One region of the Priestia sp. YIM B13552 genome, then DNA from elsewhere that is predicted to be linked to it. Evidence: riboswitches for the same ligand, from Rfam matches in the RefSeq annotation. Region 1 holds a riboswitch; the other holds the start of a gene.
The links. Region 1 has a riboswitch for glycine ahead of gcvT (glycine cleavage system aminomethyltransferase GcvT). Riboswitches for the same ligand answer to the same signal wherever they lie in the genome.

Region 1 (16,100 bases):
CGGCGAGAAAAAATCGTAAAAGAAAACGTTGCGTTTTATCTGAAGTGGGACGGAGAAAGTGCTCAAAAGCTTTGTGTAGAATGGACAGATTCCGCTGAGAAAATGAAAAAGAAGTGTGATGTGATGTTGAAGTGAAAAGGGAAAAAGGTTTTACGCTTGTAGAGATGCTAGTCAGTTTTACTCTTTTTTTGATCATTGTTTCCTTTTTCCCCATTATCATTCCGCTAGCTAAGCAAACATATAATCCGGACTTTAGTATGAATGAAATGGAGTGGGAAATCTTTGTAAATCAACTTGCTATGGAATATCGAGAAGCAAAAGAAGTGGGAATTCATGCGACTACGCTTACGTTGAAAATGGAAAATAATCAGATCATCACTTATGAACGCTACGAAGACAAGATAAGAAGACGAGTGGATGAAAGCGGTCATGAAGTTGTGCTGCAGCACATTAAGAATATTATGTACGAACAGCAAAAAGAAAGGCTGTTGATTCGTTCAACAGACGGTGTTAACAAAGTTAGAGAAGAAACCATTACGACGTTTTTGATGCTTGCTCATGAAACATAATGAGCAAGGATTTATTCTCCCGGTTGTTTTGGCATTTTGTGCGCTTTTTCTTCTGTTAGTAGCTCAGCAAACCACTTATTTTGTGACGAAAAGTTCATTTTATCAAGAAGTAGAGCAGAAAAATCGTCTGCAGCATCTTTTAGAAAACGCGGTTGTACATGTAAAAAAAGAAATAAAAGAACATAATAAATCTCCATTTGCACCTTTAGTATTAGAAACTGGTACGGTTTCATACGAAGTAGTAAGTGAAGATGAACAGATGATTATCCTAAAAATAAAGTGTCAAACATTGCAAGGAAGAGCATTGACGGAAACGGCATATATTCAAAAAAAGGATCAGCACATTGTGAAGTGGACGGATTAAGTCTCTTTCTCTCCGGATATAATAGTGCTGAGGAGATGATTATATGAAAACGAATGATTATGTAAAATATATGACTCAGCAATTTGTACAATATATGGATCAGCCAAAAGAAGAGAGGAAAACGAAAAAGATTCAAAAAAAAGAAGAGCGAGCACCTTTTGCAAACAGATGGTTTGGAATGATTCCGCTGTCGTTTATGCTGTGGTATCGAAAGAAAAAAGAAAGATGAGCATATCATATGCTCATCTTTTTTTAACCGGCTTGTGTTTTATTAAATTGACGAGACATCGTTTCAGGCGATATGTAAAATAAGCCACCGTTTATAAATTTAAATAAGATAGTCGGCTCGTACAATTCTTGAAGCGCTGTTTTTTCGGTCATATATATTTCTGGCAGCTCTTCTGCTGTTTCGTAAAAATGATCAAGAAGCGCTAAGTCTTCATACCATCTCTCCTGCGCTTTTTCAGCCCATTCAGTTGGCTGAGTTTTAACATAGTCACTCACATATGATGTGAGTCGTGCGATGGCACTTTTCGGTTTAATAAAAGGTGAGAGAGTAAAGCAATAGTCTGAGATTTTAGATGATAAATTTTGATTAATGATTAATTCGTGAAATGATTCAATAATTTGTCCATTGATTAAATTAATGCCAAGCGACAAGAGCTCATCTTTTTTACGATCGCATTTGTACGAGACTTTAATATTTAATGCAAGCCAAGGGTGTAAAGGCTGATTTGTTGGCTGAGCTGATGCAACTTGTTCATACAAGTGAATAAACCCGCCAAGTTTTTGAGTAGAAGCGAAAATTTGGTGCAGCCTAGGTGAACCGAAATGAATTCGTTCTCCTTGAACGGAATCGTCTTCAAATGCTGGGTCTGTAATGAAAGTGAGCGAAGCAGGAGTTGCTTCTCCTCCCGTCTTTTCGATATAGTGCCAATAAAATGGACGATTCATCAATTCTTTATCGAGTTCAATCGTTAATTGAACCGTCAGGTAAGACGATGTTTCTGTGACAATAGAACAATTATTAGCTAGAAAATAACGCTTTAAAAATTGATGAATATCAGTTTGCTGCATGCTGATCCTCCTCGCTGTCTTCGTATTGAATAATAGACGTCAAGTTCTCCATTTTGATTTTTATTTCTCCTTCACTCCGTGAATGAAATAAAATATCTTGAATATGCTCTTCGATATTTTTTAAATCAAGCTTTGTTAAAATATCATCTAGCTCTCCAACAACCCGTTCAAAAAGGTTTATTTTTTCGTACAGTAATTTTAAAATATGTTCTTCGACCGTATGTTGAATGGCTAAATTGTAAATGTGAACATCATGTTTTTGACCTAAACGATGGACCCTTCCAATTCGCTGTTCTAGACGCATTGGATTCCACGGCAGATCATAGTTAATGATATGATGACAAAACTGAAGGTTGATTCCTTCTCCGCCTGCTTCAGTGGCAATAAATACTTGCGCGTGGCTTTCAAAAAGCTGCTTCATCCAGTCTTTTTTACCTCGCTTAAATCCGCCTCTAAAGGGTACAGAGGTAATTCCATGCTGTTTTAAATACCACTGTAAATACAGTTGAGTTGCCCTGTACTCAGTAAAAATAATGACTTTATCATCAATTTTCTGAACGAGCTCTAGCACTTTTTCTGCTTTTGCATTTTGCGGCACTTGCTGAAGTAGTTCCATTAACGGCGTAATCATATGTTCCGTTAATGCGCTGTTTTGATCTTCCTGACGTTCCAGCATGTTTTTTAATGTCATATACACCGCTTCACGGCTGCTGCAGGCCTCTCGCTGCAGAGTTAAAATTGAAAAAGCGCTTGAAGGGTGGAGTCCGTTTCCTTTAAAAGATGTAATTGCATCGTACAGCTCCCGTTCTTTTGGCGAGAATTCAACAGGAATGGTTTGAACAATTCGCTTCGTCCATTCGATACCCGTATCGTGGCGGCGATTTCGAATCATAACTTTGTTAACAAGCTCTTTTAAGTGTTCATCGTTTTGCAAAGAGCGTTTTTTAGCGGAAAATAATTCTTCGAAATAGTCTTTATTGCCGAGATGGCCAGGCTTTAAAAGAGAGACTAAGTTAAAAATTTCTTCAATTCGATTTTGAATCGGTGTTGCGGTTAGCAACAGACAAAATTTCTTTTTTAGACTTTGCACAAATTCATAGTTTTTTGTTTTGTTGTTTTTAAGTTTGTGAGCTTCATCAATGATGATGAGATCGTAGTCTTGTTCAAGCACAATTTCTCGATGAGGAGAACGTTTTGCTGTATCAATTGAAGATACAACGATGTCACACTGATCCCACACATATGATTTTCTTTGAGGAACTGCGGGAATATAAAATTTTTGATTCAATTCCATAGCCCACTGTGAAACAAGCGAAGCTGGAACTAAAATGAGAACTTTTTTAACAAGTCCGCGAATCATATATTCCTTCAAAATTAACCCTGCTTCAATCGTTTTCCCCAGTCCTACTTCATCTGCTAAAATGGCTTTCCCATTCATTGTTTCAACTACTTGTTTGGCTACTTCGAGCTGATGAGGAAGCGGCGTTAAATCAGCTAGATGTTTTGGGCTTTGCAGTCCTTCAAATTCTGAGATAAGCGTTTGGTCTTCTATTTCATAGGCAAGTTTATACAAATCCCATGCAGACCAAGGGCCATCTTGCTCCAATTTAGTTGAGAAGGCTGCTTCCCATGTTTCATCGATGTTTAATTTCACTTTCATGATAAAAATGCTCCTTTGTAAAAAATTTTTATTGAACAAATGATAAGAATCAGGTAGGATAAAAATATATTTAGAAAATTTGAAAAAGAAAATAGATTAGCACTTTACAAATGATTGTGTGAATAAAGATAGATACATCTTTCAGTAGTATGCCCAACTTTACCAACTTTATAGAAGCGAATGACGACACGGGGAGAGACTACTTGAATGTAGCGCCGAAGGAGCAAGCAATAAAATTGTGAATCTCTCAGGCAAAAAGACTCTTGTTTGACGCAGCTCTGGAGAGTGTCTATGCGTTTATAGACCACCCACGAGGCAAACCTATTCGTTTATAGGTAAACTTTCAGGTGAAAAGGACAGAGACTTCCTACTAAATACAGTAGGGGGTTTTCTGTCCTTTTTTGTTTGGATACATAGTGATCCCCACACTATTTGAAAACTCCCCGTTATGAAAAGTTTCACGTGAAAAAGAGGAGGACATAAATATGACAACAGAATTACACAAAACGCCGCTTTATGATACCTATCAAAAATATGGTGCCAAAACAATTGATTTTGGCGGATGGGCTCTTCCCGTTCAATTTTCTTCTATTAAAGAAGAGCATGAAGCTGTACGTACAAAGGCAGGGCTTTTTGATGTCTCTCATATGGGAGAAATTCTTGTAACAGGAGCTGATAGCTTAGCTTTTCTTCAGCACACGATGACAAATGACGTTTCTACCCTCGTAGATGGAAAAGCGCAGTATACGGCTATGTGTTATGAAGACGGAGGCACGGTAGATGATTTGCTGATTTATAAAAAAGCAGATCAAGAGTATTTGCTAGTCGTAAACGCTGCTAATATTCAAAAAGACTATGAGTGGCTGGTGTCTCACAAACAAGGAGATGTAACGCTCGTTAATCAATCTGATGAAACTGCGCAGTTAGCTTTACAAGGTCCTGTAGCAGAAAAAGTTTTACAAACGTTAACGAACGAAAATTTAGCTCTATTAAAGCCATTTACATTTGCTGATGATGTAGAAGTAGCGAATATAAAAGCTCTCGTTTCACGTACTGGGTACACCGGGGAAGACGGCTTTGAAATTTATTGTTCTTCAACTGACGCCGCTCACTTGTGGACGGCTATTTTAGAAGCAGGCAGTGATGAAGGTGTGCTGCCTTGCGGATTAGGAGCTCGCGATACGCTTCGTTTTGAAGCCACTTTGGCTTTATATGGCCAAGAGCTTTCAAAAGATATTACGCCCATTGAAGCTCGAATTGGATTTGCAGTAAAAACGAACAAAGACAGCTTTATTGGAAAAGAAGTGTTAAAAGAACAGCGTGAAAGCGGGGCACCTCGTAAGCTGGTAGGAATTGAAATGATTGATAAAGGTATACCAAGACACGGTTACGAAGTATTTGCAGATGAAGAACAAATTGGATTTGTGACAACAGGTACACAGTCACCGACATTAAAGAAAAACATCGGTCTAGCACTATTGTCAGCAGAGTATACAGAGCTTGGTCAAGAAGTGGAAGTACAGGTTCGGAAAAAACGCTTAAAAGCAAAAGTGGTTTCAACACCTTTTTATAAACGTTCAAAGTAAGCTTTGGGGAGGAATTTAACATGTTACATCGCTATTTACCAATGACAGAACAAGATCAGCAGCAAATGTTAGCAGCAATTGGTGTTTCATCTGTTGATGATTTATTTTCAGATATTCCGCAGCGCGTTCGTTTTCAAGGAGAATACAATATTAAAAAAGCGGCCTCAGAGCCTCAGTTGTTAAAAGAATTAAATAGTATGGCTGCTAAAAATGCTCATTTAAAAGACTATGCTTCTTTTTTAGGAGCAGGAGTTTACGATCATTACATGCCGGTTATTGTTGATCATGTTATTTCTCGTTCGGAATTTTATACGGCCTATACTCCGTATCAACCAGAAATTTCTCAAGGAGAACTTCAGGCCATCTTTGAATTTCAAACAATGATTTGTGAGTTAACGGGGATGGACGTGGCTAATTCTTCTATGTATGACGGAGGAACTGCTTTAGCAGAAGCCGCTATGCTCAGTGCGGGTCAAACAAAAAAGAAAAAAGTACTTGTCTCTGCGGCTGTTCACCCTGAGTCAAAAGATGTGTTAAAAACGTATGCGAAGGGTCAATACATTGAAGTGGTAGAAATCCCTGCAGCAGACGGAGTAACAGATATGATTGCATTAGAAAAAGAGATGGGGAGTGACGTGGCAGCTGTTATTGTCCAGTATCCAAATTTCTACGGACAAATCGAGCCGTTAAAAGAAATTGAAGAAATTACCCATCAAGAAAAATGCATGTTTGTGGTTTCAAGCAATCCGTTATCATTAGGTTTACTTACGCCTCCTGGAGAGTTCGGAGCTGATATTGTCATTGGAGATGCACAGCCATTTGGTATTCCAAGTCAATTTGGAGGCCCGCACTGCGGATACTTTGCAACTACGTCTAAGCTTATGCGAAAAATCCCAGGACGTTTAGTAGGGCAAACGGTAGATGAAAACGGTAAGCGAGGGTTTGTTTTAACCCTTCAAGCACGTGAACAGCATATACGCCGCGATAAAGCGACGTCTAACATTTGTTCAAATCAAGCGTTAAATGCTTTAGCGGCATCAGTTGCCATGACAGCTTTAGGCAAGCAAGGTGTAAAAGAAATGGCGCTGCAAAATTTATCAAAAGCGCATTATGCATATGAAGCGTTAAAGGCAAAAGGGGTAAATGTAGCATTTGAAGGACCGTTTTTTAATGAATTAGTCGTGAAGCTTCCTGTTTCGGTAACAGAAGCAAACAGTCAGTTATTAGCTTCAAAAATAATTGGCGGTTATGATCTTAGCCGTGATAACCAAGCGCTTGAAAATCACATGCTGCTTGCTTTTACAGAGCTCCGTACAAAAGAGGAAATTGACCAACTTGTAAATGAATTGGGGGATCTTCATGCTTAATCAAAATCAATCACTTATTTTTGAAAGCAGTAAAGAAGGGCGAATCGGCTATTCATTGCCAGAGTTAGATGTGCCAAAAGTTAATGCTGAAGAACTGCTTGGAAAAGCGTATGTGCGTACTAAAGCTCCTGAGCTTCCTGAAGTATCAGAACTCGATATTATGCGTCATTACACCGCGCTTTCAAAACGAAATCACGGAGTAGATTCAGGGTTTTATCCGCTTGGTTCATGTACGATGAAATATAATCCAAAAGTGAACGAACAAGCAGCACGCATTGCTGGGTTTGCGCATATTCATCCGCTTCAGGATGAGCAAACGGTTCAAGGTGCTCTCGAACTTTTATATGATTTACAAGAGCATTTAACAGAAATCACAGGAATGGATGAAGTAACGCTTCAGCCAGCAGCAGGTGCTCACGGCGAGTGGACCGGGCTTATGATGATTCGTGCCTATCACGAAGCAAATGGTGAGACGCAGCGAACAAAAGTCATTGTTCCAGACTCAGCCCACGGAACGAACCCGGCTTCGGCAACAGTTGCGGGATTTGAAACGGTAACGGTAAAATCAAACGAACATGGTTTAGTGGACTTAGAGGATTTACGCCGCGTAGTAGGAGAAGATACAGCCGCTTTAATGTTAACAAATCCAAATACGCTGGGGTTATTTGAAGAAGATATTTTAGAAATGGCTGAAATTGTTCACGCAGCAGGTGGAAAGCTTTATTATGACGGTGCAAATTTAAACGCAGTATTAAGTAAAGCCCGTCCTGGAGATATGGGGTTTGACGTGGTTCATTTAAACCTTCATAAAACGTTTACAGGTCCTCATGGAGGAGGCGGTCCTGGTTCTGGTCCGGTAGGGGTAAAAGCAGATTTAATTCCGTATTTGCCTAAACCAGTGCTTGTGAAAACAGAACAAGGCTATCACTTTGACTATAACCGTCCTCAGTCAATTGGACGCGTAAAGCCGTTTTACGGCAACTTCGGCATCAACGTTCGCGCTTATACGTATATTCGTTCAATGGGTCCAGACGGCTTAAAAGCCGTGACGGAAAACGCTGTGCTAAACGCCAATTATATGATGCGTCGTTTAGCAGAGCACTATGAGTTGCCGTTTGACCGTCACTGTAAGCACGAATTTGTTTTATCAGGAAAACGTCAGAAAAAGCTTGGGGTACGCACATTGGATATCGCGAAACGACTGCTTGATTTTGGCTATCATCCGCCGACTATCTACTTCCCGCTTATCGTAGAAGAGTGCATGATGATCGAACCAACGGAAACGGAGTCGAAAGAAACGCTAGATGCGTTTATCGATGCGATGATTCAAATTGCAAAAGAAGCAGAAGAAACGCCTGAAGTCGTACAGGAAGCTCCGCATACAACGGTTGTGAAGCGCCTTGACGAAACGCTCGCAGCGAGAAAGCCAGTTCTTCGCTATCAGAAAGAACAGGCTGTTCAAAACGTCTAACAAAAAACCTCGCCCAAAGGCGAGGTTTTTCTATATACATACCATTATTTTTTCTTTTTCACTTTACCGTTCCACATTTTGAAGCCGCCTTTTAAATCATAGATTTCTTGAACACCGTGGCGACGAAGCATTTGTGCTGCGCGTCCTGTGCGCATTCCGCTTTGACAATAGATGTAGACAGGCTGATCTGGACGGAATTCTTTAATGCGCATACGGAACTGTGAAAGAGGAATATTTCGTGCGCCTAAAATATGTCCGTTTTCGAATTCATTCGGCTCACGGATATCAACTAGCTGTGCCTTGCGGTAGCCGCTGCGGAATTCTTCTTCAGTTAACGTTTTCATAATGCGACGTTGGACAAAGAACATAACGACAGAGTATATGATGATTACTCCAAGTAAAATGAGTACTGCTGTAATTGGTGACATGCTGATTCTTCCTTTCTTCGACAAAATCCATACTCTTATTATATAAGTGAATGAAATTAGAAGTAAAGCGATTTTGCCTTGAATCTAGCGGATTTCTTCCCGAAAATGAAAAAACTACCACATTTGAATTCACAGTTTTATGTTGCTCTTTGCTTTTCCTTAGCTCAATCTTTTGGTAGACTAAAAAACGGATTTATTTTTATATTACATATAGCTGAGGATGAGGTAGATGAAAGCAAAGTGGAGATTTATTGATTCCAACAACCGTTCGCCTTATTACAATATGGCGTTAGATGAAGCGTTATTAGAATGGCATAGTAAAGGAGAAATTCCACCTACGATTCGTTTTTACGGATGGAACCCTCCAACGCTGTCAATCGGTTATTTTCAAAAAGCTGAAAAAGAAATTAACTTTGATAAAGTAAAAGAATTAGGACTGGGCTTTGTAAGACGTCCAACGGGCGGCAGGGGCGTGCTTCATGATGAAGAGCTTACTTACAGCGTAATTGTATCTGAAGAGTATCCTAACATGCCTAAGACAGTTACAGAGGCATATCGCGTAATCTCTGAAGGTTTACTGGAAGGATTTCGTTCGTTAGGGCTCGAGGCTTATTTTGCTATTCCTCGTTCAGAAGAAGAAAAAAATAGCTTAAAAAACCCTCGTTCGTCCGTGTGCTTTGATGCTCCTTCTTGGTATGAACTAGTTGTAGAGGGCCGCAAAATTGCTGGAAGTGCCCAAACTAGACAAAAAGGAGTTATTCTACAGCACGGCTCTATTCTGTTAGAGATTGATGAAGATAAATTATTCAGCGTGTTTAATTATCCAAATGATCGTGTGAAAGAAAGAATGCAGCGCGCATTTCGTTCCAAAGCGGTAGCCATCAATGCAATTGCGGGCCGCAAAATCTCTATTGAAGAAGCAAAAGAAGCGTTTTATAAAGGATTTGCTTCTGCTCTTGATATCGATTTAGAACCGTATACACTGTCTGAAGAAGAGGAAGCATATGTAGAAGAACTAGCGCGCACAAAGTACGGATCGGATGAATGGAACTTTAAGCGCTAAACGGATGCCCATGGGAAATAGATAAAAGTGCAACTTCTTATAAGTTGCACTTTTTATTGGGATTTTTAGAAACAATGCTTGGCTAATAGAATACATAGAGAAGAAAAGTCAAACACTTTTTTTACGAAAAAAAAAATATTTCACTTGACACCCTTCTATATGTAGATGTTTGGAGAAGTGTCAAATACTATATATTGAATTCGTCCAAGCCGTGTGGTAAGTTATTGATAGTTGATTGAAAAACTCTATTTCCTTTAAAAGGAAATAGAGTTAATAAATTTATAGATGTTCGATAGGTAAGGAGTTGTGAGAATGACTGTTTTGTTAAATCAAAAAGTGAATATGAATGTTGAAAAGCTCAATTCAGATATTGAACGCTTTCCGCAAGTACATCCGATTACACCGGATATGAAGTTGACTCATAAAGGTGTTTCAAGATTGGTAATGTTAGACCGCTATGCGTTTAAGGATACGGAAAAATTAACGTTATCAGAAGGAGATTTTGTTGTTCTAACCGTAAAGGAAGATCCAAAATTTCCAGCACGAGGACTTGGCTATGTGGAAAGCATTAATTTTGAGCAAAAAACCGCTGTTGTCAAGGTAGAAGATGAGTTTAGAGGAGCTTTATCGCCTGAAGAAGCAGAAAACGGATTAATTACTCGTTCTTTAGATGTCATTGAAAAACCTCTAGAAGTCTTTTATGAGCAAATTGCAAAACGTAATGCAACAGGCTTAGCTTCTGTGGAAAAAACAGAAGCTAAGCGCAAAGAGTGGTTTGAAAAGTTCTATCAAGAGCTTGTTCTGCTAAACTTTGTACCAGCTGGCCGCGTTCTTTACGGTGCAGGTGCTGATACGGACGTAACGTACTTCAACTGTTATGTAATGCCTTATGTAAAAGATTCACGTGAAGGTATTTCAGAACACCGCAAACAAGTAATGGAAATTATGAGCCGTGGAGGCGGTGTTGGAACGAATGGTTCAACTCTTCGCCCGCGCAACACGCTGGCTCGCGGTGTAAACGGCAAATCATCTGGTTCGGTTTCATGGTTAGATGATATTGCTAAACTGACGCATCTTGTTGAACAAGGTGGGTCGCGCAGGGGCGCCCAAATGATCATGCTTGCCGACTGGCATCCTGACATTGTAGAGTTTATTATTTCTAAAATGCAAAACCCTCGCATTTTACGTTTCTTAATTGAAAACACAAATGACGAAATGATTAAAAAACATGCGCAAGATAAATTGAAGTTCACGCCGCTAACAGAGTCTGAAGAAGCGATGTATCAAGGAATCATTAACTATAAACAAATTCCTGGTCTTGGTGGATTCAGTGAAAAAATCATCAAAGATGCAGAAGAAAAGCTGCAAACAGGCGGAACGTACAGCGTTCATAACTCAGAGTTTTTAACAGGAGCAAACATTTCTGTATGCTTAACAAAAGATTTCATGGATGCTGTTGAAAACGACGGAGAATACGAACTTCGCTTCCCAGACGTAGAAAGCTATTCAAAAGAAGAAATGGCTAACTACAATGAAAACTGGCACGAAGTAGGCGACGTGCGCGAATGGGCAAAACAAGGAAACAAAGTTCGTACGTACCGTACTATCCGTGCAAAAGAGCTATGGAACTTAATTAACATCTGTGCAACGTACTCAGCTGAACCAGGCATTTTCTTCTTCGACAATGCTAATGACATGACAAATGCTCAAGCATATGGTCAGCACGTTGTTGCAACAAATCCATGTGGTGAACAACCACTTGCACCATTCTCTGTCTGCAACTTAGCTGCTGTTAACTTAGCGCAAATGGCAGATAAAGAAACGAAAACTGTTAATTTTGAAAAGTTACGTCAAACGGTTGAAACAGGCGTTAGAATGCAAGATAACGTTATTGATGCAACTCCTTATTTCTTAGAAGAAAACCAAAAGCAAGCGCTTGGCGAACGCCGCGTTGGCCTTGGTGTAATGGGTCTTCACGATCTTCTTATTTATTGTGAGACAGAGTACGGCTCTGACAAAGGCAATGAGTTAGTAGATAAAGTGTTTGAAACAATTGCAACGACGGCTTACCGCGCGTCTGTAGAGCTTGGAAAAGAAAAAGGAAGCTTCCCGTTCTTAGTGGGTGAAACAGATGCTGAAACGGCTTCTTTACGTGAAGCATTTACAAATACAGGCTTCATGAAAAAAATGCCTGAAGATATTCGTCAAAACATTAAAGAGAACGGTATCCGAAACTCTCATTTATTAACAGTAGCGCCAACAGGCAGTACTGGAACAATGGTTGGAGTATCAACGGGTCTTGAACCTTATTTCTCATTCTCATACTTCCGAAGCGGCCGTTTAGGTAAATTTATTGAAGTAAAAGCTGATATCGTTCAAGAGTATTTAGATCAGCATCCAGAAGCAGATCCAAACAATCTTCCTGAATGGTTCATTTCAGCTATGGAACTTGCACCACAAGCTCACGCGGACGTGCAATGTGTGATTCAGCGCTGGATTGACAGTTCAATTAGTAAAACAGTAAACGCTCCTCGCGGTTACACAGTAGAGCAAGTTCAAAAAGTGTACGAGCGTCTGTATAAAGGCGGAGCAAAAGGCGGTACGGTGTACGTAGACGGCAGCCGTGATGCACAAGTCTTAACGCTAAAAGCAGAAGAAAATACGTTTGATGAAGAAATTGAAGCGCCAAAAGAAGAAACGAAACCGCACGTTGTGTTAGTTGATACAATTAATGAAATTCGTTCAACTGATGTAACAATCGGTTCTGAAGTAGGTAATACTTGTCCGGTTTGCCGTCAAGGAACGGTAGAAGAAATGGGCGGATGCAACACATGTACAAACTGTGGTGCACAGCTGAAATGCGGCCTTTAATTTTGAACATGATTGACTAGTAAAAGCTGACTCAAACGAGTCAGCTTTTATTATGTATAAAAATGGGGCATAAATAAGAAGCGGGATCGAACGGTTCTTGTATTTGAATAAGCATTGTAGTATGATTTTAATTGAATGTCTTTTATCCAGTTTTATCTTATGACATCGCTTTATTTACACGTTTTTTTCACATAGATTATCAAACATGAACACGATATCACTATAAGAAACAGACATTTATGACTTATTATTAGCAATACATAATATTAATTGGGGGAGATTTCATGCCTACACCGAGTATGGAAGATTATATTGAACAAATATATATGCTAATTGAAGATAAAGGATACGCTCGAGTGTCTGATATTGCTGATGCATTGGCGGTTCACCCCTCATCTGTAACGAAGATGGTTCAAAAGCTAGACAAAGATGAGTACTTAATTTATGAAAAATATCGAGGCCTTGTTTTAACAGCTAAGGGGCAGAAGATTGGAAAACGTCTTGTTTATCGCCACGAGCTTTTAGAGCAGCTGCTGCGCATCATTGGCGTAGATGAGAAAAATATTTATGATGACGTAGAAGGAATTGAACATCATTTAAGCTGGAATTCCATTGATCGAATTGGAGATTTGGTTCAATACTTTGAAGAAAATCATAACCGTATTCAAGATCTTCGCAATGTACAAAAACGAAATGAAGAAGAGCAAAAATTATAAGAAAAAAGCAGCGGCCAATAGCGTCACTGCTTTTTTTCTTTTTATCATAACTTGTTGCTGAGTCGACTACAAATGTAGAGTGGGTAGTTTGGAGGAGAGGCTGTGTACGTCGACGGAGTGTTTTCAGGTGGCGGTATTAAAGGGCTTGCACTGATTGGCGCGTTACAAGCTCTAGAAGAAAAAGGCTTGATCTTTCGGCGGTTAGCCGGAACGAGTGCGGGTTCCATTATTTGTGCATTTGTAGCAGCCGGTTATACAAGTGAAGAAATTGTTGAAATGATGAATGAAATTGAGTTATCGTCTTTTTTAGATCAAAGAATGTCTTTTTTACCATCGAGCTTGACAAAGTGGCTGTTTTTATATTGGAAAATGGGATTGTATAAAGGAGAAAGGCTTGAAAAGTGGATTGCTGAGAAATTGCGGAGCAGAGGAATTCGTACATTTGCTGATTTGCCTGATCAGTCGCTGCGTATTATTGCGTCAGACTTGACCAACAGTACGATGCTTGTTCTTCCAGATGATTTGCCTAAATATCAAATCGACCCGAATCGCTTTTCTGTAGCAAGAGCCGTTCGAATGAGCTGCAGCATTCCATATTTTTTTGAGCCGGTTAAATTAAAATCTACCCCAAGCAGTTTAATAGTCGACGGGGGCGTGTTAAGCAACTTTCCAATTTTTCTGTTTGATGATGATAAAAGTCTTAAGAAGCGACCGGTAATTGGTGTGAAGCTGAGCCCGAAGGACGAAGAAAGGGAACGGAATAAAATTAAAAATGCCGTTGGTTTATTCAGCGCGCTTTTTGAGACGATGAAAGATGCGCACGATGCAAGGCATATTTCAAAACGTCACGAAAAAAATATTATCTTTTTACCTGTTAATCAAGTTTTTGCGACAGAATTTACCCTCACAGAAGAACGGAAGGAGGAGCTGATTGCGTTTGGAAAAAAGCGTACAAGGGCATTTTTGAAAAAATGGTGCTATTAAAAAAACAAGGAGGCTTTTCTCCTTGTTTTTTTAAAAGAATGCTCTATTTTTCTTTTTTCCTTTTTTACCTTCGATGACGGTCAAGTGTGAGTTGTTTTTCTTTTTCTTTAGCGGTTTCGTTGATTTGGATACCGGGCGCTTATTTGAGCTTCGGTACGTATGCATATCAACTTTGTTGCTTCCTCGCTCTTTTTCTTTTTGACGCAGTTTTGATTGTTTTACTGCGCGCACATAGCCTCTATCTTGACCTTTTGTCTGAGAAGGGCGGAGAATAAACCGATAAACTAAGTAAAACAAAATGATAAACAGAAAAATATAACCTGCTTGACGTAATAAAACAGCTGGATCTGTAATCAACGTAAATGCAAAGCCAATGACTCCTAACCCGATTAGACCATATACAAGTGGTTTCACGAATGGACGTCTCATTTTGTTCACCTCCTAAAATAGTAAAAAAAGAAAGCAAAACGGTGTGGATTAGACAACTTGTTCGTCAGTGGTAGAAGAAAGTTCATTTTCAACGCGTAAAAGTTCTTTAAATGAAGCAATCGCAACTTCAACTTGATCATCTTTTGGTTCTTTGGTTGTTAAAAGCTGAAGCCATAAACCGGGATAACCTAAAAAGCGAAGAAGAGGGACATGACGAACTTTATTGGTTAACTGTAACACTTCAAATGATAAACCAAGGACAACTGGAATTAATGCAAGGCGATCCACAATTCGTAACCAAAGAGGATCCGTTGGAACAAGTAGGTAGACAAACATTCCTACAACTACGGTAAAGAGGATAAAGCTACTTCCGCAGCGATAATGAAGTCGAGACTGTGCTTGCACGGCTTCTACCGTAAGTTCAGCATTGTTTTCATATGCATTAATGACCTTGTGTTCTGCTCCATGATATTGAAACACCCGTTTAATAAGTGGCGTTTGTGAAATCACATAAATATAGCCAAGAAGCAATAATAGTTTAAATACTCCTTCAATAAAAACCTGAGCTACACTTGAAGTGAAAACAGGACGTGTCAATTGTGCTAAAAACACAGGAATCAATGTAAATAGTACTTTCCCGAAAAGAAAGGATATTACACCAATAGTTGCAACGCCAAATATTAAAGATAGTTTTGATTCTTTTTTCTCTTTTTGTTGTTCTGCTGCTACTTGAGCATCATCTTCTGGATTCACGTCATAGCGTTCAGAGGAAAAGTTCAAGTGCTGCGTACCGTTTGCACTGGCTTCAACAATAGCAGCAATTCCTCGTAAAAAAGGAATTTTTTTTAAAGCAGTGAGTACGGAATTTGATTTTCTTTTTGAATGAAAATAATCAATAGATTGATCTTTGCGGCGAATAGCCGTCACCATCATACGTTTGCCACCGAACATGACGCCTTCTATAACGGCTTGACCACCATACGCAGGTTTTTGTAATTTAGACATTTCAGGCACCAACCTAACTTAACTAGACTAGACTTCTTAGTATTTTATATTCTACAGCAAAATCAAATAAACCTCTAGGCGGATGCATGTTATCTAGTTTAGCCAATATTTTTCATCTCCACACCCTTGTTATGAATTTTTTTCCTTTCACTTATAAAATTTGTTTATGAAACTCTGTGCGAAGTAATTTAAAAATGTCTCTTTGATATCAGGCTCCCTTCTTGCGTATAGGAAGAGTAATAAACGTAAAAACTTAGAAATGAGTCAGTAGGAAATGAGAAAAAAGTTCATACTACATCAAGAGGTGATTAATATGTCAGAACCTAAAGAACAGCATGAAAAAAAACAGGATAACCACCCTACGCATAAACAGGAAATGTCTTTTTTATTTAAAGCCATCTTTATTTCCTTTTTTGGAGGGATTTTCTGGAGCTTTATTGGCTATTTAAATTATCTGTTCAGCTTTAGTGTTATCAATCCAAATATGCTTTTAGATCCATGGGCGTTAGG
Region 2 (16,100 bases), on a different contig from region 1:
TTAGTAATAAAGCGAAATTTTTCGCCCTAAATTAAGCTTCCATGCTGAATTAGGATACTCTAAGATTGTCATTTTACAAAGGAGGAGTTCGCTCTGGATACTGGTACACACATTGCAATGGGAATCGCTTTAGGCGGCCTTGCAACATTAGACCCCACTGTATCTGCGAATACAGCCACAATGGATGCTGTAATGATTGGCGTAATGGCCGGGTCATTAGCACCTGATTTAGACACTGTTTTAAAGTTGCGAAACAATGCACAGTATATCCGCAATCACCGTGGAATTACACATTCTATCCCGGCTGTTATTTTATGGCCTTTGCTTATCGTGCTCATTCTTTCGCTTCTGCTGCCAGGAGCTAACTTGCTGCATCTCTGGATGTGGACCTTTGCAGGCGTCATTATTCACGTTTTTGTTGATATCTTTAACGCTTATGGTACGCAAGCTTTACGGCCTTTCACAAATAAATGGATTGCGCTTGGCGTAATCAACACGTTTGATTACGTGATTTTCTCAGCTCACGTACTCGCGATTTTAATCTGGTTTATTGGAGCAGAGCCAGGACCAACATTTATTACGTTGTATGTGTTATTGGCGTTTTACTATGGATTGCGCTTTTATATGCGCCACCAAATTGCCAAGAAGCTTCGAAAACAGTTTCCTGATGTTATCAAGCTCAATATCTCTCCTACAATGCGTTTCACTCACTGGCACTTAGCTGTGACGACCGAAAAGTATTTTCATGTAGGAAGAGCAATCGGAGAAGAAATTTTTATTTATGATACGTTTGATAAAGTTCCAATTCCCGAATCAGCCGTAATTGAAGTAGCGAAAAAAGATGAAAATTTATCTGCTTTTCTTTCATTTTCACCTATTTATAGATGGGAACTGGATGAATATAACGACCACATTGAAGTGCGCTTTATTGATTTACGCTACCGCAGCAAGGATTACTATCCATTTGTAGCCGTGGTCCAGCTTGATTATGATTTAAATATCATTTGTTCGTACACAGGTTGGATTTTCAGTGAGAAAAAATTGCGTAAAAAGCTTGATTATCTCCCGCACTAATCATAACAAGAACAAATATGAAACCCAAAAACGAACCGTCTGCTCAAGACGGTTCGTTTTTATTTAATGTTTTAAATAGTCATCGTTATTCAACAAATGCTGATATTTAGGGTTTTTGACCGCGATTTCATGAAGCTTATCACCGTAGCTGTTAATATACATCGTAACAACCTTTTCCGTCGCTTCTTTCCCTTTATAATCATATCCGGCTTTTGCGTAAGATGACTCAAAATCTTCCCAGAAAAGCTCGACCCACGTGCGTGCTTGAGCATATGAGAGCGAACTGTTTTTATTTAAGAGCTGATTCGTTAATCTTTCAAATATATCGTTCATAAGAACACCTCGATTACCAAAATTCTTTATGAGTATGTTTGCACTTTTAACTTACACTATAAATGCGGAGTTATTCACTCCCTCATGTACTATATCATAACCGCAACGCTTTCTGTTGTAAAAGGAGAGGTATCGATGCGCAATAAAGCAAAAGATTTTACAAACCAACATCATACTAAGCTTGAAGGCGAACCTCGAGCAAAAGCTGAGTACGCTTCAAAACGTGCAAATGGAACGATTAACACGCATCCTCAAGAACGTATGCATGCTTCTAATGAGCGTGAAGAATAACCGCTTGCTTTACGTTTAAAAATAGAGTGAATATAGAAATCAAACAAGCAGCACACTTCGTGCTGCTTGTTCATCCCGTTATTTTTTCAACATGGAAATAGGCAATGCCTCTTCGTTATGCGGTGAGCCAAGCCTAAATCCCCACGCAAAAACTCCGTTCATATAATCAATTTTAAAATATGAACCCGGATCTCCTTGAATTTCATATACTTCCCCTGCTTTAAACGTTTCGGGATCCAATAAATACGACCTAGCCATTGTTACTTTTCTTTCTAATACTGCATACTCATTGACCATGCCAAGCTGTTCAGCTTTTCGTGCTTTTTCTTGAAGAGACCCAATTTCTTGTTGAAGTTCATACGTCGTCATATCGCTGTAACGTTTTTCAGACATGCTGTTTTCCCCCTTGTTTGCTTTCATTTTATTATAACAAAAGGTATAACTAAAGGGAGACTATGAAAAGGGAGTTTTGGGAATGAAAACAGTGCTAATCACGGGCGGTTCGACGGGTCTTGGAAAAGAACTCGCTAAACTTTACGCAAAAGACTACAACGTCATTCTAGCTGGACGCAATCAACATAAATTAAAAGAGGCGCAGCATGAGCTAAGCGACAACGTATATACGATGTCTGTAGATATTACAAAGTATGAAGAAGTAGGAAAATCTGTAGAAAAACTGCTGATGCAGCATTCAGTAGATATCCTTATCAACAATGCAGGCATTGGACATTTTGGTCCTTTGACGGATTATACAAAACAAGCCATCGATGAAGTCATCGATACAAATGTAAAAGGAACTATTTTTTTAACACAAGCGCTTATGCCTCATCTCTTAACGAGACCTGAACCTAAAGTGATGAATATCATTTCAACTGCAGGACTTCGCGGGAAAGCTAATGAAAGCGTCTATGTGGCAAGTAAGTTTGGCGTAAGGGGATTTACAGAAAGTTTAAAAGTGGAGTATCAAGATACTAACCTTCATGTGATTGCAGCTTACATGGGAGGCATGAATACCCCTTTTTGGGATCACAACAACCACATTAAAGATAAAAGCCGATTGCGCTCGGCTTCAGAAATTGCTGAGATTATTTATAAACAGCAGAATGACTCAGAAGATATTTTGTTTTAAAAAAGAGTGAAACATAACTGCATTAATCTAAAGATAAACACATGAAGTTTACGTTTGCCATCTCAATGAAAAAATCCGAACGAGTTGGATTCTCCATCAAGAATCTCGATTCATCGTTCGGATTTCCCTTCAACTAACATACTTTTGTCCTGCCTTTATTCCTCTTCAATAGAATCTAGAAATGATTGAATTTGGTCAATAGAGAATCCTTTTCTATAAAGAGCCTGCTTCATTTTTTGCTGATATTCCCAGCCTTCATACTTTGAAAAACGACGATGAGCTTTCATTCCTTGGTATTGCAGAGCTTCCCATGCCTCATCGCTTTCTTTTTCTGTATTCGTGCGCTGAAATGCTTCTTGAATAATAGAAAATGAATAGCCCTTCACTGCCAATGCTTGTTCCATTTTTTGTTTCATCATTACCTGAGATAATTTTTTATACTTTCCTTTTAACTTTTCAATTAATTTCACAGCAGTTTGAATTTGCTGTTCTTCGGGGTATTCACATAAACTAAGGGTAATAATGGAATCAAAAATTCCCTTTTCTTTTAATTCTCTTTGAATCACATTTGGTCCTTTTGATGTCGTGTTCATCTGAGTTAACACAAATGCTTTGGCAAACTCTTCATCATTTAAATAACGGTGGCTGACTAATTTCTGAATAACTTGTTGAATAATAGTAGAGTTAATTTCTTTTTTCTTTAAATAATCATGTACCTCTTTTTCAGAGCGCATTCGATAAGATAAGTAAGTGATCGCTAAATTATAAGCTTTCTTCTCATCATCTGCGTACTGAATTTCCGTTAATTCAAATTCATCAAGCTCACGACCTTTTTTCAAGTCATATTTGATGAGGACATTTTCGTCAACACCAAAGCCAAACTCTTCACCTTTACCGTAATCTAAATACACATTATAACGTTCACCGCTATTCTTTTGCGTTGTGATCTTTGTGACAACAGGCATACACCTTCACCTCATATTTCTTATTAAATTGATGGCTGAAGAACCGCCAAACGTATCATACACATTTTTATTTATCTCAACAAAGGAGGAAGTTCGTATGAAAATTGTTATTGCTGGAGGAACTGGATTCGTAGGTAAAGCTTTAACAAAACATTTTTTAACACAAAAACATTATGTATATATTTTAACACGCAATGCAGATAAAGCTGCAAGAGATCCGAAACTTAAATATGTAGAATGGATGCAAGAAAACAGCCAACCTGAAGAGCATGTAGAAGGAGCAGACGTTTTTATCAATTTAGCTGGCGTTTCACTTAACAGCGGCCGCTGGACGGACGAGCGCAAAAAAGCCATTGTGGAAAGTCGCCTTTCTTCTACTCAAGAAATCCTTCGTATTATGGCTGCCTTACCCGAAAAACCTTCCCTTTATGTAAATGCAAGCGCAGTTGGTTATTACGGGACATCGACTACAGAAACGTTCACAGAAGCTTCTCCATCCATCGGCACGGACTTTTTAGCTGAAACGGTAAAAAAATGGGAAAATGAAGCGCTAAAAGCGATGGAACTCAATATTCGTACTGTTTTAACAAGGTTCGGCGTTATATTAGGCAAAGATGGCGGGGCACTCCCTTCTACTGCCCTTCCTTATAAATTATTTGCAGGAGGGACAGTTGGTTCGGGAGAGCAGTGGATGTCTTGGGTGCATCTTCAAGACGTCGTCAAAATTATTGATTATTGCATTCATACCGAACAAATAGAAGGACCTGTTAATGTAACTGCTCCAAACCCCGTTCAAATGAAAGAGTTTGGAAAGACGATTGGAAAAGTGTTGAATCGTCCTCACTGGATGCCCGTACCTAGCTTTGGCCTTCAGCTGCTGATGGGAGAAATGAGTATGATTATTTTGAAAGGACAGCGCGTTTTACCTGAAAAATTGATTCAACAGAATTACATTTTTACATATACTGTATTAGAAGATGCATTGCGAGATTTACTCTAGTTATTTTCTGATATTTACCTAAAACAGGTGACTAAGCTGCCGATAGATAGGAGCATCCTTTATGAAAACCATTCTCTTGAAAAATGCAACGCTCTATCCTATTACGTCAAAACCTATTTATAATAGTGATGTGCTCATTCAAGATGGAAAAATTGTTTTAATTGGGCCAAACTTGCAGCCTCCTCTTCAAGTAGAAGTTATTGACTGCAAACAGCGCTATTTATTCCCTGGATTTATTGATGTTCATACACATCTAGGACTATATGATGAAGGAACCGGCTGGGCCGGAAATGATGCTAACGAAACAATCGAGCCTATGACTCCCCATATCCGAGCTTTTGACAGCGTACATCCTTTAGATCCTGGGTTTAAAGATGCCATTGAAGCGGGTATTACGTCTGTACACATTATGCCTGGAAGTGCAAATGTGATCGGAGGCACAACGTCCGTTATTAAAACAGCCGGAACAAGTATTTCTCAGATGTTGATTCAAGAGACAGCTGGACTTAAGATTGCGCTAGGAGAAAATCCAAAACGAATCCACAGCCATGGCAATAAAGAATCCATTACACGAATGGGTATTATGGGGATGCTGAGAGAAGCCTTTTATCATGCAAAAAGCAGTGACAATAAAGATGATTTGCGAATCAAACCACTCATTCAAGCACTGAATAGAGAGATTCCCGTTCGAATTCATGCTCACCGAGCCGATGATATTCTATCAGCTCTGCGCTTAGCAGATGAATTTAATTTAGACGTTCGTATTGAACACTGCACAGAAGGGCATTTAATTGCTAAAGAGCTAGGGGGAAGAAACTTAAAAGTAAGCGTGGGACCAACTTTAACACGCCGCTCAAAGGTTGAACTGAAGAATAAAACGTGGAAAACCTATCAAGCTCTCTGCAATGAAGGAGTAGAAGTTTCCATTACAACAGACCATCCTTATACGCCCATTCAGTACTTAAATATTTGTGCATCCATTGCCGTACGTGAAGGGCTCGAAGAACAAAAAGCATTAGAAGGCATCACGATTGCTGCTGCTCGGAATCTCCGTATTGATCAGCGAATTGGCAGTATCGAAGCAGGAAAAGACGCTGATTTGGTGCTATGGAGCCATCATCCTTTTCACTACTTAGCAAAGCCTATTTTTACGATGATAAATGGTAAAATATTATTTAAAAAAAATTAACATTTTACCTATTTTCTTTTTTTATTTTTTTTAGTATGATACGTTTAGAAGCATGTGAATTTCACAAAAGCATAAACATCACACGTTGACTTTTTATGTTTGTTGACTTGTAATGGGAAGGCAAATGGTGCGCCACCAGGTAACTGGTTCTAGTGGGTTCGATTCCCACCCCGAAATTTTTTTAATTATTAAAAAATTTCGAGGGTGGGGACTTGATTGGAGTCTGTATATACCCTCGATCAGGAGGGAAAAGTTATGTTAAAAAAACGTGACCTAAATGACTGTCAATCTCTATACGAACTCATGGTACATCCTGATGTCTTCCCTTTTGTTCGTCATAAAGCCCATTCCTATGAAGAATTTTTATTTGTGACTAAACAAACGATGGAAGCAGAAGATCATGGAGAAATCATTTCTCGCACGATTTTAGACGAATGGGGTAACCCTATCGGCACCATTAATTTATTTGATGTACAGGACCAAGCTGGTTTTTTAGGCACTTGGCTTGGCAAACCGTTTCATGGAAAAGGATATAATCAAATTGCAAAAGAAGCGTTCTTTAATGAACTGTTCTTTGAGTTAAATATAGAGCGAATTTTTATGCGAATTCGTAAAATCAATATCAGGTCTATTAAGGCTGCAGAAAAACTGCCTTACGCAGTACTTGCGAATGAAACACACAAAGCTTTATACGATGAAATTAATCAACATGAAGACGTATATGATTTATACGAAATTCCAAAAGACTTGTATACATTATACTACTTGCGTCACGAACAAGATGTTCAAGAAGATCACCAGCTTAAAGAAGCGTAAGAGTCTCTCCGTGTAACGGAGAGCTTTTTTTTATGATTAAAAACGAGAGATTCTGGAAAAAATAAGTAGCATGATCGAAAAACGTTAATTGGAGGGTTTTTTATGTCTGAAAAAAAACGAAAAGAAAACGCAAAAAATACGTTAAGTAGCGCTCAAGAAATCTATTACGGCCGCGAGTTTAAAAAAGCAGACCGTGCAGGCGGCTACACGAAAAAATAAGTGAGGCAAAACATCTCTATCCAACGCTTGATCATCCCAACGTCCTTTCTGTACAGTTTGTATCGGAAGGACGTTTTTATATTATGTAAAAATAATAACACGAAGATTTCAAGCGTATGATTTACGTTTTTTTAATACTCTACTATATCCACAAAGTTTACCCACAATTATGTGGATAATGTGTATAACTTTATTGAATATGCATATTACCGCTTTCATAACTTGAAATAACAGTGGGTAATTTTTATGTAAATTTTCTGAAAAAATGTGAATAGTGTGGATAAAGTTGTGAATATCCTATATAATTCAGCAGTTAACTGCTTGTTAACCTGTGGATATCTTCTTTAGTACTTTCATTGATTTTAGTACCATCAAGGCTTTTGATATATTATAAGTATAATAATAAAAAGTAGGGGAACTCCCCCTACTTTTTTATGATTGGAAACAATATATCCACACTTGTTCCTTTATCTAACTGACTAGAAAACGTCATCTGCGCGTGGTGAGCTTTAATAATCCGATAGCTGACCATCAGTCCTAAACCTGTACCTTTTTCTTTTGTACTATAAAAAGGCTCACCTATCTTCGCTAACCGTTCAGGAGGAATACCCTGTCCTTCATCAGCAAGCTGCAGCCAAAGGTGGTTTTCTTTTACCTTAGTCGTAATATGAATAGCTCCTCCTTCAGGCATTGCTTCGATAGAATTTTTAATAATATTAATAAATACTTGTTTTAACTGATTTTTATCTCCATACACCCTTGGTAACTGGTCGTCTCTTTCAAATATGAAAGCTACTTCCCTTTCTACTGCTTCAGGTTCAAGAAGTGAGCACACTTCTTGAACAAGCGCTTGCATATTCAAAGATTCAACCTTCATTACCTGAGGTTTTCCTAACATCAAAAATTCTTCTACTATTCCATTCATTCGCTCTAATTCAGTTTCCATAATATCTATATACAAAGCATCTTTAGGATGTTGTTCTTTTAATAAGTGAACAAAGCCTTTTAAAGAAGTTAAAGGATTTTTGATTTCATGAGCCACTCCAGCTGCAAGTTCTCCTACCACGGCAAGCTTCTCAGAAGTTCTAAGCTTCTCTTCTGCCTTTTTACGCTCCGTAATATCTGTCGATACGCACAGCATTTGAATCACTTCCTGTTTTTCATTCATAATAGGAAGTTTTGCTGTTTCGACCCAGCGCCGGTTTCCTTTCGAATCTTTAAACTGTTCTTCTAATACCATCCCTTTTTGGGTACAGTTTGAAAACGCCCCTTTATATAAAAGATCTGATTGGAGGTTGAACTGATATTTATCAATTGATTGTCCAATTAAGTCATCAGATTTTTCACCTAAGAGCATCGCAAAAGATTCATTAACGAGAATGAATTCCCTTTTTTGATTGATAGCATAAATATAGCTTGGATTAATGTCAATAACTTGTCTTAAAAACGTTTTTTGTTCCTGCAGCTGATTTTCTTTTTGCTGTAAATTTGCTTTAGAATGGCGTATATAGCTAATCATTTCATTAAACTGTTTAGATAAAATACCGATTTCGCCCCGCTCAATTTCTCGTTCCGGAATTTTTTGATTAAAATTCCCGCGCGCTACTTGTCCCGCCAATTCATATAGTTTATGAATAGGATTCACAATTTGCCTCGCATATAACGCAGTAAAAAAAGAAAGCAGTAAAATCGTAACGCCTGAAACGATCCAAAGAGTTTTTTCAAACATTTCATAAGGCCTGTAAATTTCTTCAACGGGTAATTCAGCGACAATTCCCCAATCCAAAACAGGAATATATTCGAAAGACGCAAAGAAATACTTACCTTCGGTGTTCACCACGCGCTGATATCCTGATTTATGATTCATCGTTTTCTGAACGATTTCATTTTTCTTGGCATTTTCACCGATTCTCTGTTTCTCTGGGTGGGAAATAATTCTACCATTGCGGTCTACGATAAATGTATAGCCGTTCTCTCCTATATCAAACGTTTGAAAGATGGATTGAAAACTTTTATTTTCTTCAATTCGCAGCGCTAAATTTACAACCTTTTTTACATTTTGCTGCCCATCCAAAATAGGAATCGCCATCACCACAATGTAGTGCTTTGTATCTGCTGAAACGACATCGCTTAAATATATTTTTTTGGTTCGCAGCGCTTCTTGAAAATATTTTCTTTTACTTAAGTTCACATGTTTCATATTTTTTAAATCATTCGGGTAATAATGCTCAACATACCCTTTTACATTAAAAATGGTTCCGCTATCGATATACGGTGAAATATTAACTATTTTCTGCAATTCTTTGTCTATTTCTTGTTCATCATCCGATAAAAAAATAGGATCTTGCTGTACCTCGTCGCCTAGGCTCCAAATATCTTTAATCACGACGTTAATTTGCTCTTTCATTCTCTTGACGGTTTTATCAGTTACCTGTCGATATTGATCTTGAGAAATATTAGGCAGCATCACTCTTGAAACAATAAACATTAGCGTTAATATGGTACAAATAAGAAGCACGTTAATCGTGAAGATTTTCCAAAACGTATGAGATTTAAACCATTTCATGTTTGTTCACCTTAATCTAATGAAGTCTACCTTCATTGTACTCCAAAATGAAGACTTTTCCATATAAATGACGGAATTCCATCTTTAGACATAGAAGAAAAGCAATTTGTTCTACATTCCTATCAGAAAACTATGAGCTTTCTCACTGTGTTTTCTGTTAGAACAACTTTTAGTTTTCTTCTATAAACTTTGCTTCCTGCATTTTATTCATGCAGTAGAAATCAATTATTTATCCTCCACTAAAAAGACCTCATCACGGAGTGATGAGGTCAGAAGTTTACTATATTCTTTTATAAAAAATTATGGTTGTTTCCTGCTGATTTTCTAGCCTTTAAAGATTTATTTATTTTCCCCTTCTAGTCCAGTAAAAAATAAATAAGAGAATAAACCAAACGGGCGTCAACAATAAGGCTGGGCGCGTCGCGTCAGAAAACAGCATAATAACAAGAATCACCGCAAACAATGCTAACACAACATAGTTTATAAATGGTGTTAACGGTGCTTTGAATGCTGATGCTGCATGCAGCTGCGGACGCGACTTTTTATACCTTAGATGGCAAATAAGAATGATACTCCACACCCAAATAAAACAAATAGCGCTAATGGTCGTTACGATGCCAAAAGCTTGGTCTGGTATAAGCTTGCTTAAAAGAGCTCCCGCTGAGATGACCACCGTAGATACAAATAATCCGTTGCTTGGTACGTGATTTTTATTCAGTTTTGCAAACTTAGATGGCCCTTGGTCATTTTTACTTAAATTATATAAGATACGGCTTGTTGAAAACATCCCGCTATTACAAGCAGAAGCGGCTGAAGTTAATACAACAAAATTAATAATTCCAGCAGCAAGCGGAATTCCGACTAAACTAAAGGTTTTAACAAATGGGCTTTCTGCTGCATTTAATTCCATCCACGGGTTAATAAATAAGAGGACGATAAGCGCTCCAACATAGAAAAATAAGATTCGCAGCGGAATTTTATTAATGGCCGATGGAATATTTTTTTGGGGATTTGATGTTTCTGCTGCCGATACCCCTACCAACTCAACCCCGACGTATGCGAATATAACCATTTGGAATGAAAGTAAGAAACCTGAAACCCCATTTGGAAACAGTCCTCCGTGATTCCAAAGGTTTTGAACAGTAACGGATCCCGCGTCTGTTTTAAATCCCATTACCAGCAAAATAACGCCAATAATAATTAACGCAAGAATCGTAATAACCTTTATTAAAGCAAACCAAAACTCTAATTCTCCAAATAATTTTACGGTTAATAAGTTAAGCCCTAATAAAATGATTACACAAATAAGTGCAGGAATCCACTGAGGAATATTGAACCAATATTTCACATATACACCAACGGCAATGACATCAGCCATAGCTGTCATGATCCAGCAAAACCAGTACGTCCATCCGGTGACAAATGAAGCCCACGGTCCAAGGTACTCTTCAGCAATATCTGTTAGTGATTGATAACCTGCTTTAGAAAGCAGTAGTTCTCCTAACGCTCTCATCACAAAGAAAAGCGCAATACCAACAATTAAATAAGCAAAGATGATAGAGGGACCCGCAAGCTGTATGGCTTTACCAGAACCTAAAAACAAGCCCGTACCAATGGTTCCCCCAATCGCAATTAGCTGAACATGACGATTGGATAAATCCCTCTTTAATTCTCGTTGTTCCAACTCTAACTCCTCCTAACAATAAAACCTTTGATGCGATCGTGCGGACTACAAATAAAGTCCAATAAAAAAAGAGATTGGATGCGCTCCAATCTCATGGTCATAAGAATAACAAATATTAAGGCACAGGCTACCAATTAGTAACACGCCAAATAAATATCCGGTACTCTTCTGTCCTTTTGCCTGAGATTGTGAACCCTTCGGCGTCGCGAAACTCTCGCGATCTCTCCAGAAGCTGCTCCTGCTATAGTGTGATCCATAGCAATCATAGCTTTCTACGTATTAAATTTTTTCGATCAAGATAGTGACTGTCGAATAGTTGTTTATTCTAATACCAGTTTGGTGCTTTGTCAACAAGAAAGAGTATTTTCATTTATTTACCTTCTTTGAAAGAAGATGATTGCACAGGTTCAATTGTCAACTTAGTATCCTTTTCCGCACGCTATCTTAGTCCCTGAGGAAACCTGAACACATTAAACGGATCGTACTTCTTATTCACTCTCTCTAATCTCTCTGCGTTGTCTCCAAAATACTCACGTTCGTAATTTCTAAGGTTGCTGATAGGGAAATTCACATAGGAGCCTATCGTCATACTTTTAATATATTCAAATCGCTTGCGAAGCCAATCTCTGTTTGCTCTTGCATATGCATCGTCTGTCCATACGGACTGAAACCCCATAATATATCTGGCGTTTCTGTAGAAAAAAGCCGTTTCTCTTTTACCAACACGGCGAATTTCTCCTCCTAGTGCATAAAAAGAAATCGCAGCATACACGGAACCTTCTGCTGGACGCTGTATGAGATCTGTAAGATTTTCAAGCTCAACACGTGAATACGTTCTTTGCACAAATCTTCCCGTTGACTTAAATTTTTCAGACGGAGGATAGGTTTCCTCTATTTTTTTTACCGCTTCAAGAAAAGGTAATGATTCCAGCTCTACTTGAAACCCTTCTGCTTCTGCAAAAGGCTGCAAAATCTTCCGAGCTCTTTCTGGGGAGCCGTAAAAGAAGCCGTTTGCAAATATGCCTAACCCTTCTCCTTCAGCATTATAAAAGCTTGCAACTAGCGTCATACGTTTGTCCAGTTCGGGCAGCCAGTTTTGCCATATATTCATCACTTGTCTCTGCTTCTCCTTTGTAGTACCTACATAAAAGAAGCGAACGAGCGTCACAGAGCTGTTCGTTGGCTTTGGAAGCTGAAACGTCATGCTTACTACAACGCCAAAGTTACCGCCACCGGCACCGCGGCATGCCCAAAAAAGATCAGCGTTACACGATTTGTTTGCTTTGATGAGCTTACCTTCATAATTGACTAACTCTAGCTCTATCAAGCTGTCGCATCCTAACCCGTAAAGCCTGCTTGAAAGTCCCCAGCCTCCACCAAGCGTAAAGCCAGACACCCCAACAGTCGGACACGTTCCTCCTGGAAAAACATATCCGTTCGAACCGATGAAACCATACACTTCCGTATTTTTCGCTCCTGCTTCCATCTTTAAAATGTTCCGTTTCCTATCTAATTTCAACCCATTTAATCGACTAATATCAATGACTAATACACAGTCACCCGTAGAATATCCTTCATAATGATGACCACCAGATCGAATGCGAATCTCAACACGATGCTTGCGCGCCCAGTGGATCGCATTCACAACATCCTGCTTTTTTTCACAGTACACAATCACAAGCGGAAATTTATCAATAGCGCGATTCCATTCCTGACGAGCTTCCTCATAAATGGGGTCTTTTGGCGTTACCACTTCGCCCGTAAGTCCTTTTAAAAACATTGAGTCCATTTAACCTCTTCCCCTTTGTACATACTTTTCAGTAGTTTTATTAATATAGTATTATCGATGTGGTTAAAGGTTTGGGTTTTGGGATAGAGTTTGCGTTTATTATTTGTATAAAAGACGTCATTATAGTTTATCTTAAAGGCATTAACCCTCTTATGTAATTTCTCTTTAGCGACGTAACACTTTCCATGACTAGACTTTATGGGAATTTCATCTCACTATACTAAGATATTTTTTCACACTAAAAGAACAGATGTTGAATTTTAACAACTTTCTCCATTTAATAAGAGTACAGCTCAAAGAAAAAAGAGCAGAATCTAATCTGCCCTTTACTCTTTTTCTATTCATTTTTTTAACGTCAAACTCACCACATTCTCCACGTGCGCCGTATGCGGAAACATATCAACAGGCTGAATGTAATCAACATGATAAGCCTTCGACAGCTGCTGCACATCTTTGGCTAATGTGGATGGATTACAAGAAACGTAAACCACTTTCTTTGGCTTCACTTGTAAAATCGTTTTTAGAAGATGGTCATCACAGCCTGTTCGCGGCGGGTCAACGACGATAACTTCTGGCTTCCAGCCTTCTTTTACCCACTTCGGCATCCACTTTTCAGCTGGACCCGTCACATATGTGGCATGTTCAAATCCATGGTCTTTGGCATTTTTTCGCGCGTCTACAATCGATTCTTCAATCGTATCCATTCCGCGAATTTCTTTGGCGTCTTTAGCAAGCCATAAGCCAATTGTCCCTACTCCGCAGTAAGCATCTACAATTTTTTCACTGCCTGTTAACGCAGCTGCTTTTTTTACTTCGTCATATAGCTTCACGGTTTGAAGAGGATTCAGCTGGAAGAATGCACGAGCTGAAAGTTCGAATGAAATGTCCCCTAACGTTTCTTGAATCACTGATTTTCCAGCAAGAGTAAACGTTTCGTCTCCAAAAATAAGCGATGTTTTTTGGCCGTTTACGTTTTGTACGAGCGATTTCACTTCCGGTAGGCGACGCTGAATTTCTTTAATCAGCAGCTCTTTTTTCGGAATGTCTTGTTTAGCCGTAATCAAGACAATTTGCACTTCACCCGTTTCAAATCCTACTCGAGATACGATAGTACGTACAATACCACGGCGTTTGCGCTCATTGTAAATAGGAATTTGAAGGTCTTGTAAAATTCGTTTTATTTCTTTTGTCACGTGATTTGTAGCTTTATGCTGAATGGGACAGTTTTCAATATCAATCAAGCGGTGAGAATTCAGTCCGTACAAACCAGCGATGACTTTTTGTTTGTCCATACCCACTTGAAACTGGGATTTATTACGATAGCGCCAAGGATCTTCCATGCCAATCGTTTGGCGTGTTTTCTCTTCTACTTTTTTTAATGAACTGTGACGTTCGAACGCCTGCAAAACGATATCGCGCTTAGATTCTAGCTGACCTTCATACGATAAATGCTGAAGCTGACAGCCTCCGCACTGCTCGTAAATAGGACAGGGTGCTTCTACGCGATGAGGAGATTTTTTGCGAATTCGCTTGATTTTCCCCTCGGCAAAATTACGCTGAACGTTTGTTGCTTCTACAACCACTTCTTCATTTGGTAGTGCTCCCGGCACAAAGACGACTTGGCGCTTAAAATATCCTACGCCTTCTCCATTAATACCGAGCCTTTTTATCGTTAACGGAAACGTTTGTCCTTTTTGAACTTTCATTTCAGTTTTTGGTTTATTCATGAGACCAACTCCGATTAGTTTAAATTCTTTGTATAGTTATTAACGGTCCTTAGCTGCTTAAAACCTAGTAGACCGTATCGCTTTAAAAAAGACATCAACGCATATTATAACACTTCAACAGCAAAAAACCGACAGGAGAAACATTCCCATCGGTTTTTATCTTTATTTCGTTTTAGAAGAACTTTTCTTCATTTGTTTGCGTTCGTTCATTAAATCATCAATGCTTTTAAACGTATAGCCCTGCTTTTTTAAATCTACAATCGCTTGATCTAATGCATCTGCGTTATCCTTTGAAACAGTATGCAAAAGCATGATCGCACCTGGATGTATTTGAGCCATCATATTGTCATATGAGTAGCGCCAGCCTTTTTGTTCATTCACTTTCCAGTCAACGAATGCAAGTGACCAAAATACGTTCGTATAGCCCTCTTGCTTTGAAAGAGCTAGCGTTCGTTCACTAAATACGCCTCTAGGTGAGCGAAGATACTTCATTTCATCACGACCCGTAATGTTTTTGTATTCATCTTTTACTTTTTGCAGTTCTTCTTTAAAACGTTTGTCATCCACTTGAGTTAAGTCAGGGTGATGCCATGAATGATTGCCGACAATATGCCCTTCTTTTACCATTCGCTTAATTAGCTCAGGCTCTTCTTTTAAATAATGTCCTGTTACAAAGAACGTCGCAGGAACCTTTCTTTTTTTGAGGACGTCTAATACCTGCGGTGTATAGCCATTTTCATAACCGTTATCAAATGTTAAATAAATATTTTTTTTAGTTGTATCTCCGAGATAAAAAGCATCATATTTAGCAAGAATTTGTTCATAAGCTGTACCTGCGGATGCAGGCTTGTGATTTTTGCTTTTTTGAAATCCCCAGCTGATCGGAGTGTTTGGATACATTTGTGCTTCAACAGATGCTATGCCTGTTGACATCACAAATAAAAAAACGAGAAAAAAGGTGAACCGGCGCATAAGAAGCTCCTTTCGGAAGTCATTTTACGCTTAGTATCCACTCAATTTTCTCGTTCATGAACGTTACTTTTTACCATACGCTTCGGACGTATGTTTATTTAAATACCGGTTCTTTAAATTGCTCAAGCTTTTCAAATGAAGACTTGTCTACATCTGCATGCAAGCTGTTTCCGTGTGAATCCATCGTCACTACAGCTGTAAAGCCTTCTACTTTTAAATGCCACATTGCTTCAGGAATACCAAACTGCATCAAATCAACGCCTTCTACACTCTTGATACAGTCAGCATAGTACTGTGCAGCTCCGCCGATCGCATTTAAATATACGCCGCCGTGCTCTTGAAGAGC

Region 2: linked by a shared signal. The riboswitch ahead of ACFX40_RS23345 (amino acid permease) and the one ahead of gcvT (glycine cleavage system aminomethyltransferase GcvT) in region 1 are both predicted to bind glycine.

Annotation. Positions count from the first base shown of each region.
Region 1 covers NZ_JBHZOU010000002.1:764,506-780,605, reverse strand. The annotation lists gene ACFX40_RS10060 (type II secretion system protein) at 1-135, shown strand, start outside; gene comGF (competence type IV pilus minor pilin ComGF) at 132-569, shown strand; gene comGG (competence type IV pilus minor pilin ComGG) at 559-933, shown strand; gene ACFX40_RS10045 (YqzE family protein) at 977-1,162, shown strand; gene ACFX40_RS10040 (YqhG family protein) at 1,186-2,010, opposite strand; gene ACFX40_RS10035 (DEAD/DEAH box helicase) at 1,997-3,670, opposite strand; glycine riboswitch at 3,851-3,943, shown strand; gene gcvT (glycine cleavage system aminomethyltransferase GcvT) at 4,156-5,256, shown strand; gene gcvPA (aminomethyl-transferring glycine dehydrogenase subunit GcvPA) at 5,277-6,623, shown strand; gene gcvPB (aminomethyl-transferring glycine dehydrogenase subunit GcvPB) at 6,616-8,094, shown strand; gene ACFX40_RS10015 (rhodanese-like domain-containing protein) at 8,139-8,522, opposite strand; gene ACFX40_RS10010 (lipoate--protein ligase family protein) at 8,752-9,585, shown strand; gene ACFX40_RS10005 (vitamin B12-dependent ribonucleotide reductase) at 9,898-12,456, shown strand; gene mntR (transcriptional regulator MntR) at 12,741-13,172, shown strand; gene ACFX40_RS09995 (patatin-like phospholipase family protein) at 13,275-14,156, shown strand; gene ACFX40_RS09990 (SA1362 family protein) at 14,187-14,585, opposite strand; gene ACFX40_RS09985 (DUF1385 domain-containing protein) at 14,634-15,590, opposite strand; gene ACFX40_RS09980 (YqhR family membrane protein) at 15,904-16,100, shown strand, end outside.
Region 2 covers NZ_JBHZOU010000007.1:129,576-145,675, reverse strand. The annotation lists gene ACFX40_RS23400 (metal-dependent hydrolase) at 94-1,074, shown strand; gene ACFX40_RS23395 (YfhJ family protein) at 1,138-1,407, opposite strand; gene ACFX40_RS23390 (small, acid-soluble spore protein K) at 1,543-1,698, shown strand; gene ACFX40_RS23385 (YfhH family protein) at 1,777-2,091, opposite strand; gene ACFX40_RS23380 (SDR family NAD(P)-dependent oxidoreductase) at 2,174-2,827, shown strand; gene recX (recombination regulator RecX) at 2,983-3,792, opposite strand; gene ACFX40_RS23370 (TIGR01777 family oxidoreductase) at 3,890-4,792, shown strand; gene ACFX40_RS23365 (amidohydrolase) at 4,854-5,981, shown strand; gene ACFX40_RS23360 (GNAT family N-acetyltransferase) at 6,237-6,797, shown strand; gene ACFX40_RS23355 (YfhE family protein) at 6,900-7,016, shown strand; gene ACFX40_RS23350 (PAS domain-containing sensor histidine kinase) at 7,441-9,582, opposite strand; gene ACFX40_RS23345 (amino acid permease) at 9,926-11,266, opposite strand; glycine riboswitch at 11,425-11,505, opposite strand; gene ACFX40_RS23340 (FAD-binding oxidoreductase) at 11,706-13,055, opposite strand; gene rlmD (23S rRNA (uracil(1939)-C(5))-methyltransferase RlmD) at 13,397-14,782, opposite strand; gene pdaA (delta-lactam-biosynthetic de-N-acetylase) at 14,945-15,754, opposite strand; gene ACFX40_RS23325 (fumarate hydratase) at 15,849-16,100, opposite strand, start outside.